4 regions of the Nicoliella sp. ESL1106 genome follow, and region 3 is predicted to be linked to each of the others. Evidence: riboswitches for the same ligand, from Rfam matches in the RefSeq annotation. Region 3 holds a riboswitch; each other region holds the start of a gene.
What was found. Region 3 has a riboswitch for thiamine pyrophosphate ahead of thiS (sulfur carrier protein ThiS). Riboswitches for the same ligand answer to the same signal wherever they lie in the genome.

Region 1 (3,187 bases), 270 kb from region 3:
AATTTCTTGAACGGAAAGCGCATCGAAGCATCCCAAGTTTTAAAAGTGGGGTGATAATTACGACTCCGATGGGTTGGATCGGTCGTTCCACTCGACATAAACACGGGTTCATCATCCGTAATCGGGGTGGCAGATAAGGTCAATCGTTTATAACCCTGAATTGGCATCAATGGAATTTCAGTCCAATCCCGCACTAACAACGGGGTCTTTCTTTGACTCTTGGCATACTTTTTAAACGGCAAGTTATTTTCAAATTGATAGTTAAATATTTTAAGCGCTAGTTCATTAAACGCCCCTGCACTTTCGCTCGCATTCGCAACTGCGTATTGATCAATAAACGCTAAAACTTCTCTTTGAATTTCAACTGTTGATAGCACCATTGCTATTCCGCCTCCTGCTTTTTAAATGCTTTAGGAATTGCCACTAGGATAATGTGAAGAACAACTGAAGAAATTGCTCCTAATAAAATGTTATTAGTTAATAATGGCTTTAATGCTCCATTATAGCCAGAAGCATAAGCTGGAATCCCGATTGCAAGCATAATCGATAACCCAATAATTAAGTTATTCGTATCGTTATTTTCAGCGCGTTTTAAAATATTAAAACCAGTTGTAATTAACGTGGCCGCTGCTGGTAGGAACATCCCACCAATTACTGGAGCGGGAGTCAAAGATAAAAAGGCCCCTAGCTTTGGAATAAAGCCTAATACCACTAACAAACTACCAGCTAGTAGGATTGGTTTTCTAGAATGAATTCCAGTCAGCTTCATTACTCCTAAGTTTTGCGCAAATGCTGTGGTTGGGAACCCACCAATTAGTGATGACAAGATTGATCCCGCTGCTTCACCAGCAATTCCCTTTTCCATTCTCTTTTGGTCCACCTTAGTATTAGTTACATCAGCCGATGCTTCATATACTCCCAATGCCTCAATAATCGCCACACAGTAGGCAATGAAGAACGTTAAGAAGATGGTCCAATTAAACTTCAACATCCCATAAGGCAAGATGTGTGGTAAGCCGAACAGCGGCTTAGAACCAACCGCTGATAGATTGATCATGCCAGTCAATCCTGCAATCAGATCACCAGCTACCAATGCAATTAAAAATGAATAGCGATGCCAAGCACCCTTTCCAAAAATCGATAAAAAGACTACGATTCCTGCGGTTACAATTGCTACGAATAAGGTCTTGGGTGATGCAAATGATGCTGCAGTCGGGTCCCCACCTAAAAATTCCGCTAGTGTAAAACTAGCTAATGAGACCCCCACTAAAAAGATAATCGTTCCAGTGATCGCTGGTCGAAGCCATTTAGTTAACTTGGACAATAAACCAGTAACCGCTAAAAAGAAGGCTAAGATCGCACTTAGTAAAATCGATCCGCCAGCTGCGGGTAACGTCCCCGTTTTTCCAGCATTGATCATCAACGCATCAAAAGCTGCGGATGGTCCCTGCACAATTGGAAGGCGAACTAACTTAGTGGCTTGAATAATCGTTACTAACCCAGATGCAATAAAAATTGCATTAACTAAATTAGTCGATAAGCTCAGTGATAACCCAGCTGTTGAAGCCACAAAAATTGGATCTAACCATACATTTGAAACAAAAATATGTTGAATACTTGCAAGAAACGTTTGCCCCCATTTTAAGTTTGCGGGATCCAAACTTTGCTTTTCCTGTTCATTATTCATGAAAACATCTCTCCTTAAGCATTTTGGCTTAATTAAACTGAGAACCCAATTCACAACAAAAAATTGGATAGTTTGCACCACAAAAAGAATTGGATAGTTTTCATAAATATCCGCTGCATTCCTACGCTGGTACTAACCAGATCAGGTTCATTAGGGTCAAGGTTTTGATTAACCTAGTCTCAGCCGAACGGCTCCCCTTGCAGTTAATTAAGTAATTTGAGTATAGCATAATCAAACAACAAGCAAAAGTGACATTTTTAGATAAATGTTTCAAAAAATAGTGGATATTATAGTAACAAAAAAGTTATTTTATTTTTAGTGAACCAACCAATTCGCCTCCTAAAGAGTTGATTTAGCCATCATCCAAATTGTTATCAAAGCATAAAAAATAACCACCTTACGAAATTCGCAAGATGGTTATTTCATTATTTATTTTTTATAGCACTTTTTCCAAGAATGATTGTAATCTGGCATTTTTAGGATGATCAAAGATTTCTTCAGGCGTTCCTGATTCCAAAATCTTACCGTCATCAACAAAGACCACGCGGTCCGCAACTTCACGGGCAAAGCCCATTTCATGGGTTACGACCACCATTGTCATTCCATCCTTAGCCAACCGCTTCATTACTTGCAAAACATCACCAACCATTTCTGGATCAAGGGCACTGGTGGGTTCGTCAAATAACATGATGTCTGGCTTCATGGCTAAAGCACGGGCAATGGCGATCCGTTGTTTTTGACCACCAGAAAGTGATTGCACCTTTGCATCAAATTTTTGGGAAAGGTTAACAACTTCCAAGAGTTTCTTGGCTTGTTCAGCAGCTTCTTCCTTAGTTTCCTTCTTTAACTCAACTGGTGCTAACATGATGTTGTCACCAACTGAAAGATTGTTAAAGAGGTTGAAATGTTGGAACACCATCCCGATGTTTTCACGAACCTTATTCATATCGGTCTTTGGGTCTGCGATGTCCTTCCCATCAATGATTACGGAACCAGAGGTTGGTTCTTCCAACTTATTCAAGGTTCTTAATAACGTACTTTTCCCAGATCCGGATGGTCCGATAATTACGACCACTTCGTTTTTTTGAACTTGAAAGTCAACGTTCTTTAAAACGTGGTTGCTCCCGTAGTTCTTGACTAGGTTTTTAACGTCTACTTTAATCATAATCTAGTTCTCCTTTCACCCCATTTAGATAACCAGGTCAACAGCGTGATCACGATTAAGTAAATCAAAGCAACAATTGTCCAGACCTTAAATCCTTCAAGGTTTCTTGCGATAATAATTTTACCAGTTTGGGTTAATTCTAGAATTCCAATAATTGATAGGATTGAAGTATCCTTCAAAGTGATAATAAATTGGTTAATGAATGATGGAATGATTAACTTAATTCCCTGTGGAAGAATAACCTTAAACATCGACTTGGAGAATGGCAGTCCTAAACTCCGAGCTGCTTCCATTTGACCACTGTCAACGGAATTAATCCCCCCACGAACGAAGGC
Region 2 (3,187 bases), 310 kb from region 3:
ACTGGTACTGCTGGACTACAAGGCCCTAAGGGGGACATCGGTGCAACTGGTCTACAAGGTCCTAAGGGGGACACCGGTGCTGCTGGGACGAGTACTCCAGGAGTAAAGGGAGATACTGGAGCAAATGGAGCAAAGGGTGACACTGGTGCTCAAGGCCCAAAGGGTGATACTGGTCAAAATGGTAAAGATGCCCTATCTGATGTTTACTACAAATTAACTGATTACGGCGTTAAAAGCGGCGATACCAATACTGATTCTGGAGCAATCATTAACAAGATTATTTCCCAGATGCCATCTTCTGGTGGAACCATTTTAATTCCAAATGGTGACTTTTATCTTAAAACACCAGTAGTTATTGATAGTAACCATGTTCGCATCAAAGGAATCAATGCGGGATTACGTTCTAATGTTGATTCTCAAAACGGTACGTTGGTTACAGGGGGTGGTAGTCGATTAATCATCGCTGATGGTAACACGACGGGGATTCAAATTGGGGTTGCTAACAAGTCACCTCGAATAAGCGGAATCGAAATTGACCATCTCAATATGATCGGTAGTAATAATCCTAACAGCATTCAAACGCTAATAAGCGGTCCACAAGATTCTGATGGGTTAAAAATTCATGATATAGCAATGAAAAACGCTACCTACGGAATTACCTTAAGTGGTGCCGATACTCCAGATATCAGAGATAACTGGATTTCAGAGTTGACCAATGGTGTCCAATTGCTAGGAGCGTCACAGCAAGCTAAAATTGTTAATAACTTTATCGGTGCTCAACCTGGTGGTATTTCTGTTAAATTAGACAATCCATATGCTGCAAATATCTCCAATAACAACATTTATCCAGATGGATTCACCAATGTTGAAGTTAATAACGGTGATCATGTTATGATTTCAAACAATAACATTCAATCATACTATAGTCGGGCAATCTATATTACTGGGAACTATAACACCCTATCTAATAACTCGATTTATATTCGTGGTGATAAGGACAATCCAAAGGGCTTTGATAAAAAAATCGGGGATGTTTACATCTCAGGAAATAATAATGTCCTTCAAGGAAATCACCTCACTTCAGAACAAGAATCTGAGGCCACCCGTGAGTTAATTATGGGGGGCAATAATAACACGATTAAATTAGATACAATTGACGGAGCTACATCAAACTCCAAGGTTGTTATCAACGGAAATGCAAGTAATAACAAGGTGCTATATTCAATTAACAATGATGAATTTCAAAATGGTAATAACCCTACCAACGTCAATATTCCAATTGGCAATTAATGGTAGACACCAAATTAAATAGCATCAAAAAAGCGTAGCTATGAATGACATAGCTACGCTTTTAATTTTTAATGCAATTAATTTTTGAAGAATAACCGTTGAATCCTTTTAAATTGATTTGTTTTTACTAACTTAAGGAGAATCAAGTATGCAATGATTGATCCTGAAATTGCCCCACCAAAAAAGCGAGGTGTAAATACAAACCAAAACAATTGACTATGTGTACCAGTATACCAAACCATTACTGGATATGATGCTAGCGAGCCAATTAACCCAGTGCCAATTACTTCCCCAATAATTGCCATCCAGGTATTACGCTTATATAAGTACAATATTCCAGCTAAGAATGCTCCAAAGACAGCCCCAGTAAATGCTAATGGTGGGATTCCTAAAAATAACATTCTCATCAATGCACACACGACTGCCATAACCGTTGCATAAACTGGCCCCATCATTACTGCAGCAGTAACGTTTAAGACACTAGACATTGGTGCCATCCCTTCAATTCTGAAAATCGGTGATAGCACAAAATCCAATGCAATCATAATTGCCAAAATCGTTACCTTTTGAATTCGATTTTGTTGACCCATTCTTCATCCTCCTGTGTATAAATAAATAATAGTGTCCCAAAATAAAAAATCCCTATCTAAATAGATAGAGATTATTATGGTTGAATTATGATTAATCCCTATCGCCAGCATTACCTGGATCAGGTTCATGGGTATAATCTCAGCCAACAATCGGCACCCCATTAATATTTATACTTTAAATTATTATAACGTAATCAATACTACTATAATGCATAAAATTAGTCAAAACTAATTATTTAACAACGTGATATTCGATCTGTCTAAGTACTTCAGTTAAATCATCAGTATTATTAACATAATCATAACGATTACCATTAATCTTCATTTTAGGACTTTCACGATAACTATCATACCAACGTTGATATGCTAACTGTAATTTTTGATAGTAATCCAATAAATGTTGATTATTATTAACCTGTTCAAACTCACGGCCCCGCCGTTTAATATGCTCTAATTGGTGATTAATATCAATATCAATGAAAACCAATAAGTCTGGTTTTTTCTTACGGTTGGAATTTGGTATTTCTTGCATCATATTGTTCAAAAGGCTATCATAAACGTTCTTTTCAGTTAAGTTAATATTACCCAATTTATAGTTAACATCTGTAAAAACGGAGTCTTCATAAATTGAACGATCTAAAACATTGTTATGATGAGTCTGCGCCTTTTTAATCATTTCCAATCGTTTATTCAAAAAATAAATTTGTAAAAGAAAACCATACTTTTTTGGATTTGCATAAAACTTTGGTAAAATTGGATTACTTTCAACGGGTTCCAAAAAAGCATCCGTATCTAAATGTTCTGCTAGCTTCTGCGCTAATGATGTTTTACCAGAACCAACTGTACCAGCTAATGTAATCATTAAGATCACCCCCATTAAATAGTTATTTCCATTATATCAAATCAGTTTAATAATATCCTAGTGGAAGTAGTGTTTCAAAATGATTACCTCTTGAGCTGTGAAATTACGAAACTCAATCGACAGGTGACACTCTTGATTTAAAAATCTTAAAATTAAAAACAACGCATTCATGTCGTAATCATCAATTTCATGAAGTGGAACCACCCTAGTAAGCGTTTGATTTCGGCTAATTTCCATATAAAAATTATAGCAACGATCATATTGATCATTTACCAAAATTAAACGATATCTAGTATTAAAAAGACCTTTGAACCAAGGTTGCAATCGCTTAAGTATTAAGTTAGCGTGATGTTTAGCTTCCATCTCATTCATATCTTATTTACTTTCTTCCAATCATAAACTACTTTAAGTATGCTACAGCAATATCATAATATAATTTAATGAA
Region 3 (3,187 bases):
TTCGTTGACCAAAATTTGAATTAGGTCCTTAGTGGCTAAGCCGCGGTTAGTCCCAATCGGTGCGCCTAATGGCATCACCGCTGATGCTCCAGCTTCAACTAACCGCTTTGCAGTGATTAAATCTGGTAAGAAGTATGGCATTACGGTAAAACCTTCATCAGCTAAAATGGAAGTCGCCTTGATCGTTTCTGCATTATCGGGCATTAAGTATTTTTTGTCTGGAATCACTTCTAGCTTAATGAAATCACTGCCGCTTAATTCGCGCGCGATTCGAGCCATCCGAATTGCTTCTTCGGCATTTTTACAACCAGAAGTATTCGGTAAGATAGTGACATTTTCTGGAATAAAGTTTAAGATATTTTCGGCTGCTGCTTCGGTTCTACGCAATGCCATTGTGATAATTTCAGCCTTGGCATTATGAACTGCAGCATCAATTAGGTCGTATGAATATTTACCTGAACCTAAGATAAACCGTGATGTAAAATGGTGTCCGTTAATTACTAAATCGTCTTTAATTGCCATGTTAAATTTCCTCCTTATTTTCAACCACTGGTAGTTGCATGAGTAATCTTAAAATTGCGTTTGCTTGATGACCGGCACAAATAATTACCCGTGGTGCCATCAATCCCTCTGATCCACTCGTCTGACCATCACCACTAATGTAGACGTTTGGGGATTGTTGTTTGGTTTGAATTTGATTTGCACCATGGACCCCCGCTAATCCGTTGCCCATTACTAATGGTTTATCTGGAAAAGCACTGGTCGCCCCATCGAGTAGCATCGCCTTGGCAGCAGGGTTATCAAAAGCTTCACAAATAATGTCACAGTCAGCAAAGAGTTGCTCAATATTTTCAGCACTGACCTTTGTTTTAATCGCATCCACTTTAATAAAGGGATTAAATTCTAATAAATTTTGCTTTAATGCAGTGACCTTTGGCATCCCAATTTGACTGAACTTGAACTGTTGGCGGTTCAAGTTGCTTAATTCCACATCGTCAAAATCGATTAGGGTCAAATGACCCACGCCTGAACGCGCCAATGCAATTGCAATGTTAGATCCTAACCCGCCTGAACCTGCAATCGTAACATGTGCATTCTTTAGGGCCTGATACGAGTTGTCAACATTGCGATCCTTCATCTGCATAAAAAAATCTTCAACACTGATTCCATCAATTTGAACCGTCATTGCTAACCACCTCCTACGAACGAAATTAATTCAACGTGATCATTTGGATTTAAAGTAATTCCATCGATTTCATTGCGATGGACGATTGATCCGTTTAATTCGACCACAACGTTATCTTGATGCTGAGCATATTGAGCCAATAAGAATGATAGCGGTTTTCCCGCCAATGCTTCCACTGGCTTTCCATTAATGGTTACCAAAGTAAAAACCTCCTTTCTAGACCCAAGAAAGGAGGTTTTTTAACGCACTAGTTAAGATTAAACCCCTTCCTTCGGTAGTATCAACTACATCAGGTTCAATGAGTATAATCTCAGCCAATTACTTGGCACCCCAGTGTTTAAATTATCATCACAATTGTAAATAAAAAACGGTTCCCCTAGTAAAACCCAGGAGAACCGTCCTAATTATTCGATAATTAATCAGCGATAAAAGAACTGCATCTCCCTTCGCTGGTATTAACCAAATCAGGTTCAATGGGTATGATCTCAGCCAATTGCTTGGCACCCCAGATACAATGTGATAAATATTTAATTTTGAACACCCATATATTAACACTAAGCTTAAAAATTTGTCAACAATAAAATTTTAAGCCTAGGACAGTTTGATAAAAAGCTAGCAACAAAAAATATCTTATTATCGAACGATAATAAGATATTTTTTAATATTATCCATTTATACTTGCTTCTGATTTTCTTTGGCTAATCAATACATATCCACCAAATCCAACTGCCCATACAATTGCAGCAATGGCACCTACAACATCATCGGGAATGAAGAATAAACTAGCGAAGATTACCAAAAAGAAAGCGATGGTGAGCGGACTGGTAACATTGTACCAAGGCGTTTTAAACCCATTTTCAATATAATCACTTGATTGACGATATTTCCGATGTGCAAGCATTGTTAATGCGTATACCAAGATATACATATCACTAGATGCACCAGTTACGATTGTAAAGACTGCTCCAGTCGCTGCACTAAGGCTCATAATTGGAGTGATCAATGCCAAACTAGCTGATAGTAAAATGGCAGCTGCCGGAACCCCAGAATTAGAGATTTTACCAAACTTTTCCTTCATGAAGCTGCCTTCCTTCGCTTCAGTCGCTAGTTGGTAAAAGTGACGCCCAGCTGAGAAGATACAGCTATTTAATGCCGAAGCAGCAGAAGTTAGAACCACAAAGTTGATCACAGCTGCAGCAGCTGGAATTCCAACCAATTGGAAAACTTGAACGAATGGACTTTTATCTGGTGAAAGCGAAGTCCATGGAATAATTCCCATAATTACCACCAATGCACCAATGTAGAATAGTAAGATGCGAAGTAAGGTTTCATTAACTGCCTTCTTGATCACGTGCCGTGGATCCTTTGCTTCACCAATCGTGATACTTACGAATTCAATTCCTTGAAAGGCGAAGAATACCATTGGAAACGCAGAAATAAAGTTAAATGAACCGTGGGGGAATAATGTCAAATTATTAGTAATGTTAGCAAGTGATGCATGACCAAGTGGCGTTGCGCTGTGTCTAAAGATCATAAAAATCCCGGTAACGATCAAAGCAACGATTGCGATAATTTTGATCATTGCGAACCAGAATTCGGTTTCACCAAACAGACGCGCAGCCACTAGGTTTAAGCCACAAAGAACAGCCAAAAAGACGACTTCAATCAACCATGCTGGCAGATTAGGAAACCAGAATTGTACATAAGTGGCCACCGCAGTTACTTCAGCCATACAGACAAACACCAACCCGATCCAGTAGGTCCAACCTGTGAATCGACCTGCAGCAGGTCCTAGATACTTAGTAATAAATGATACAAACGTGTGGTGCGATGGATCTGAATAAAACATTTCTCCAATTGCACGCATCATCAAGAAGAAGAACAATCCTAAGACTAAGTATACGATCAAAATGGATGGTCCCGTTTTAGAAATCGTCGTCCCTGATCCTAAGAATAGCCCAGTTCCAATCGTGCCACCAATTGCAATCATTTGCACATGTC
Region 4 (3,187 bases), on a different replicon from region 3:
GCCTTTATCCCATGAAAAATCTGAATCATTTTGGCATACGGAGCTTCCGTCATAAAGCCCAGGTGTAGATTTTGCTTTGCCAAATTCATTAACTGTTTGGACAATCGAGATGCGTTAATTTCACCATCTGCGGATAAAAAATCACGATCAAGATCAGCCAAGATCAATTTAGTCATTTTGCAACCTCCCGAAAATAAAAAACTCACGTCTTAACCGTGAGTTTAATTTTAATTGTGATTATTATATCATTTTTGCAGATTTTTGACGATTAATTGTAAATGGATGAATTTTTATAAATGTACTTCATCAAATCACGTTGATCACTAAATTCATAAGGATCATTCAAAGTAATCGTAATCAAGCGGTGCTTCCCTGGTAGTTGGCCAGTTCCAACAAAACATAGCCCTGCAGCTGGAGTATAGCCGGTCTTTAAACCATCAACGCGCAGACTTGCATCATAGAAGGTCCGCCCCTTAAGCAGGTTGTTGTAGTTATATAGGTTTTGCCCCGCAACCTTGGCCGTACCCCTGCTAGCATCATTTAATACCTTTGGATAATAAGTTAAAACGTGTTGCGCAATTACTGCCAACGCCTTTGCACTTACCATGTTCCCAGCAGTGGCTCCACCAGAATACTTATAACCATAATGAACTAAATCATTATTTTCAAGTCCAGATGGTGAATTAAAGGTCGCAGAAATTCCCCATGCCCTTGCTTGTTTATTCATCATATTCACGAACTGACCATTTGAGCCAGCGACCCATTGTCCCAATGCAATCGTAGCTGCATTTGATGATTGGATCAGTGCTGCTTGATAGAGCTGTTTTACGGTATATTTACGACCAGCAACCAGCTTAAAGCCACCACCAACGTTATTATTGTAACTCATACTCCGTAAGCCAGCATTAGAAGTATCAACGACTTGATTCCAGCCATTCGTCTCCTGTGCTTTTCTAACCACCAGGTACAATGACATTAACTTGGCTGTGGATGCCACCTTCATTTTTTGATTAATGTTTTTAGCATAGATGACCTGTCCGTTCGTAGCATCGATCGCAATTGCAGCCGCTGCATTCTTCATCTTATAGTTTCCAGGAACAATATTATTAGTAGTGATTCCTGATGCACCATCGTCATAGTTATAATCATAATTATAATCAGCACTGACATTAACTGTTTTTGTCGAAACAACATCTAAAAATGGAGTAATTTCTGATGCTGATGCTAATCCGACAACAGCAGTTAATACAATTGCCATCTTTTTAAAATTCTTTTTAAGATCCATTTAACCAACCCTTCTCTGATTTCGATATCCTAAATAATAAGTTAACACCTTAGCACTTTATTAACAATTGATTATTGATAAATGTAAACGAAGTGTTATTTAAGATTTATGCCTGTAATATTCAAACTTGCATTTAAGAAAAAATTAAGTTATACTGTTCTAGTTAATTAAATAGATAGATGTTTGGGGTGCCTTTTTTGGCTGAGATGATACCCATTGAACCTGATCCAGTCCGTACTGGTGGAGGGAAACGTTTTATCAATGGTGTACATATTCCGAAGGGGACCTCAGTATTTGAGGTCCCTTTTTTCTGTCTATCTAAAATAATTGTTTAATTTATTGAAGGGAAGGATTTTCCATGTCTAAAAAATGGAGTCTTAGAAACATTATTTTAATTGCATTGATTGCAATTGTCTGTGGGGTTATTTTCTGGTTGACTAGTTTTATCTATAACGCATTAACACTAGTTTTAACACCAATTGGTCTTGCTCCCGCAGCAAACGATATTTCACTTGGTCTTTGGATCGTTGCTGGTCCATTAGCAGGGGCTATTTTCAGAATGCCTGGTGTTTCCATTTTCTCAGAAGTTGCCGGAGCCGTTGTTGAAATGTTCTTGGGTGACCAATGGGGAGTTATGAACGTTGTCTCAGGTTTAATTCAAGGTGCCGGAGCTGAATTAGGTTTTGCAGTTACTGGTTACAAGAAGTACGGCCACTTCCAATTATTGTTAGGTAGTATCTTCACTACCATCATTACTTTTACTTGGGATTGGTTCAAGAATGGATACAACGCATACGGTTTTGGAATGTTGATCTTCTTATTCATCGTTAGATTTATTTCAATCTGGGTATTTAGTGACCCAATTCCATTGGCCATCAAGAAGCTCCTAAACAGAAGCCACGCCATTGCATAATCATTTTAACGATTCAATGCTTCATAAATTTAAATGAATTTAAAGCACTTATAAAGCCAAGCTTGTAAGTGCTTTATTTTTAAATTACCAGGAGGAATTAACCATGACCACCGTTTCAGTTAGTCATTTTACATTTACCTACCAGCATCGCTCACAACCAGTATTAGAAGACGTGAACCTAACCTTTCCGAACGAAAAAATTAGCTTGATTGCTGGACCATCTGGAACTGGTAAATCGACGCTTTTAAAGTCAATTGCCGGTTTATATCCTGAGTTTGCCAATGGTGATTACACTGGTGAAATTAAAATTGGTGACAAGGAGATCAAAGACATTGCCCCTACTGACTTCAGCGGCTATGTGTCAATGATGTTTCAAAACCCCAATCAACAGTTTACGATGACGAACGTATATGATGAACTCCAATTTGCACTTGAGAATAGACAGTTAGATCCTAAAATCATCCCCCAACGAATCGATGATGCACTAGAATTCGTGAACATCACTAAGTTAAAGCACCGTGACTTGAACGCCCTATCCGGTGGTGAAAAGCAAAAGGTCGCCTTAGCCATCATCATCGCAATGGATTCCGACGTTATTTTATTGGACGAACCATTTGCGAGTCTAGATCGTCAATCGCGAAGTGATCTGCTATATCAATTGACCCGCTTACGTGATCAAAAGAATAAAACGATCATCTTAGTGGACCATGACCTTTCTGGTTACGACAACATTGTCGATACGTTCTTCTACCTGAAACCCAACCAATTTCAAATTCAACAGTTAAGTAATGCAGAGGTCCAAAAACTATTAGTACCATTTGATAATCAAGAGTTAGCGGCCGTCCACTTCCCGATTCCCGATAATAACGAACCAGCCGATCTGATCTTAAACAGTTGTGAACTAAAGCAAAACCAAGGCGTATTGCTAAAGGCTGACCAATTCAAATTTCCAGCAAAGCAAATCACATTGATCACAGGTGAAAATGGAA

Region 1: linked by a shared signal. The riboswitch ahead of ACSVI6_RS07420 (uracil-xanthine permease family protein) and the one ahead of thiS (sulfur carrier protein ThiS) in region 3 are both predicted to bind thiamine pyrophosphate.
Region 2: linked by a shared signal. The riboswitch ahead of thiW (energy coupling factor transporter S component ThiW) and the one ahead of thiS (sulfur carrier protein ThiS) in region 3 are both predicted to bind thiamine pyrophosphate.
Region 4: linked by a shared signal. The riboswitch ahead of ACSVI6_RS02585 (ECF transporter S component) and the one ahead of thiS (sulfur carrier protein ThiS) in region 3 are both predicted to bind thiamine pyrophosphate.

Annotation. Positions count from the first base shown of each region.
Region 1 is NZ_CP196341.1:121,788-124,974, forward strand. Features, by position in the region: gene ACSVI6_RS07415 (LuxE/PaaK family acyltransferase) at 1-380, opposite strand, end outside; gene ACSVI6_RS07420 (uracil-xanthine permease family protein) at 383-1,687, opposite strand; TPP riboswitch at 1,789-1,895, opposite strand; gene ACSVI6_RS07425 (amino acid ABC transporter ATP-binding protein) at 2,124-2,852, opposite strand; gene ACSVI6_RS07430 (amino acid ABC transporter substrate-binding protein/permease) at 2,849-3,187, opposite strand, start outside.
Region 2 is NZ_CP196341.1:82,730-85,916, forward strand. Features, by position in the region: gene ACSVI6_RS07235 (NosD domain-containing protein) at 1-1,290, shown strand, start outside; gene thiW (energy coupling factor transporter S component ThiW) at 1,368-1,880, opposite strand; TPP riboswitch at 1,959-2,051, opposite strand; gene ACSVI6_RS07245 (deoxynucleoside kinase) at 2,113-2,742, opposite strand; gene ACSVI6_RS07250 (M20/M25/M40 family metallo-hydrolase) at 3,143-3,187, opposite strand, start outside.
Region 3 is NZ_CP196341.1:392,691-395,877, reverse strand. Features, by position in the region: gene ACSVI6_RS08530 (thiazole synthase) at 1-522, opposite strand, end outside; gene thiF (sulfur carrier protein ThiS adenylyltransferase ThiF) at 524-1,186, opposite strand; gene thiS (sulfur carrier protein ThiS) at 1,189-1,386, opposite strand; TPP riboswitch at 1,435-1,529, opposite strand; TPP riboswitch at 1,611-1,704, opposite strand; gene ACSVI6_RS08515 (amino acid permease) at 1,851-3,187, opposite strand, start outside.
Region 4 is NZ_CP196340.1:652,040-655,226, reverse strand. Features, by position in the region: gene ACSVI6_RS02595 (HAD family hydrolase) at 1-176, opposite strand, end outside; gene ACSVI6_RS02590 (D-alanyl-D-alanine carboxypeptidase family protein) at 269-1,285, opposite strand; TPP riboswitch at 1,460-1,551, shown strand; gene ACSVI6_RS02585 (ECF transporter S component) at 1,644-2,198, shown strand; gene ACSVI6_RS02580 (ABC transporter ATP-binding protein) at 2,302-3,187, shown strand, end outside.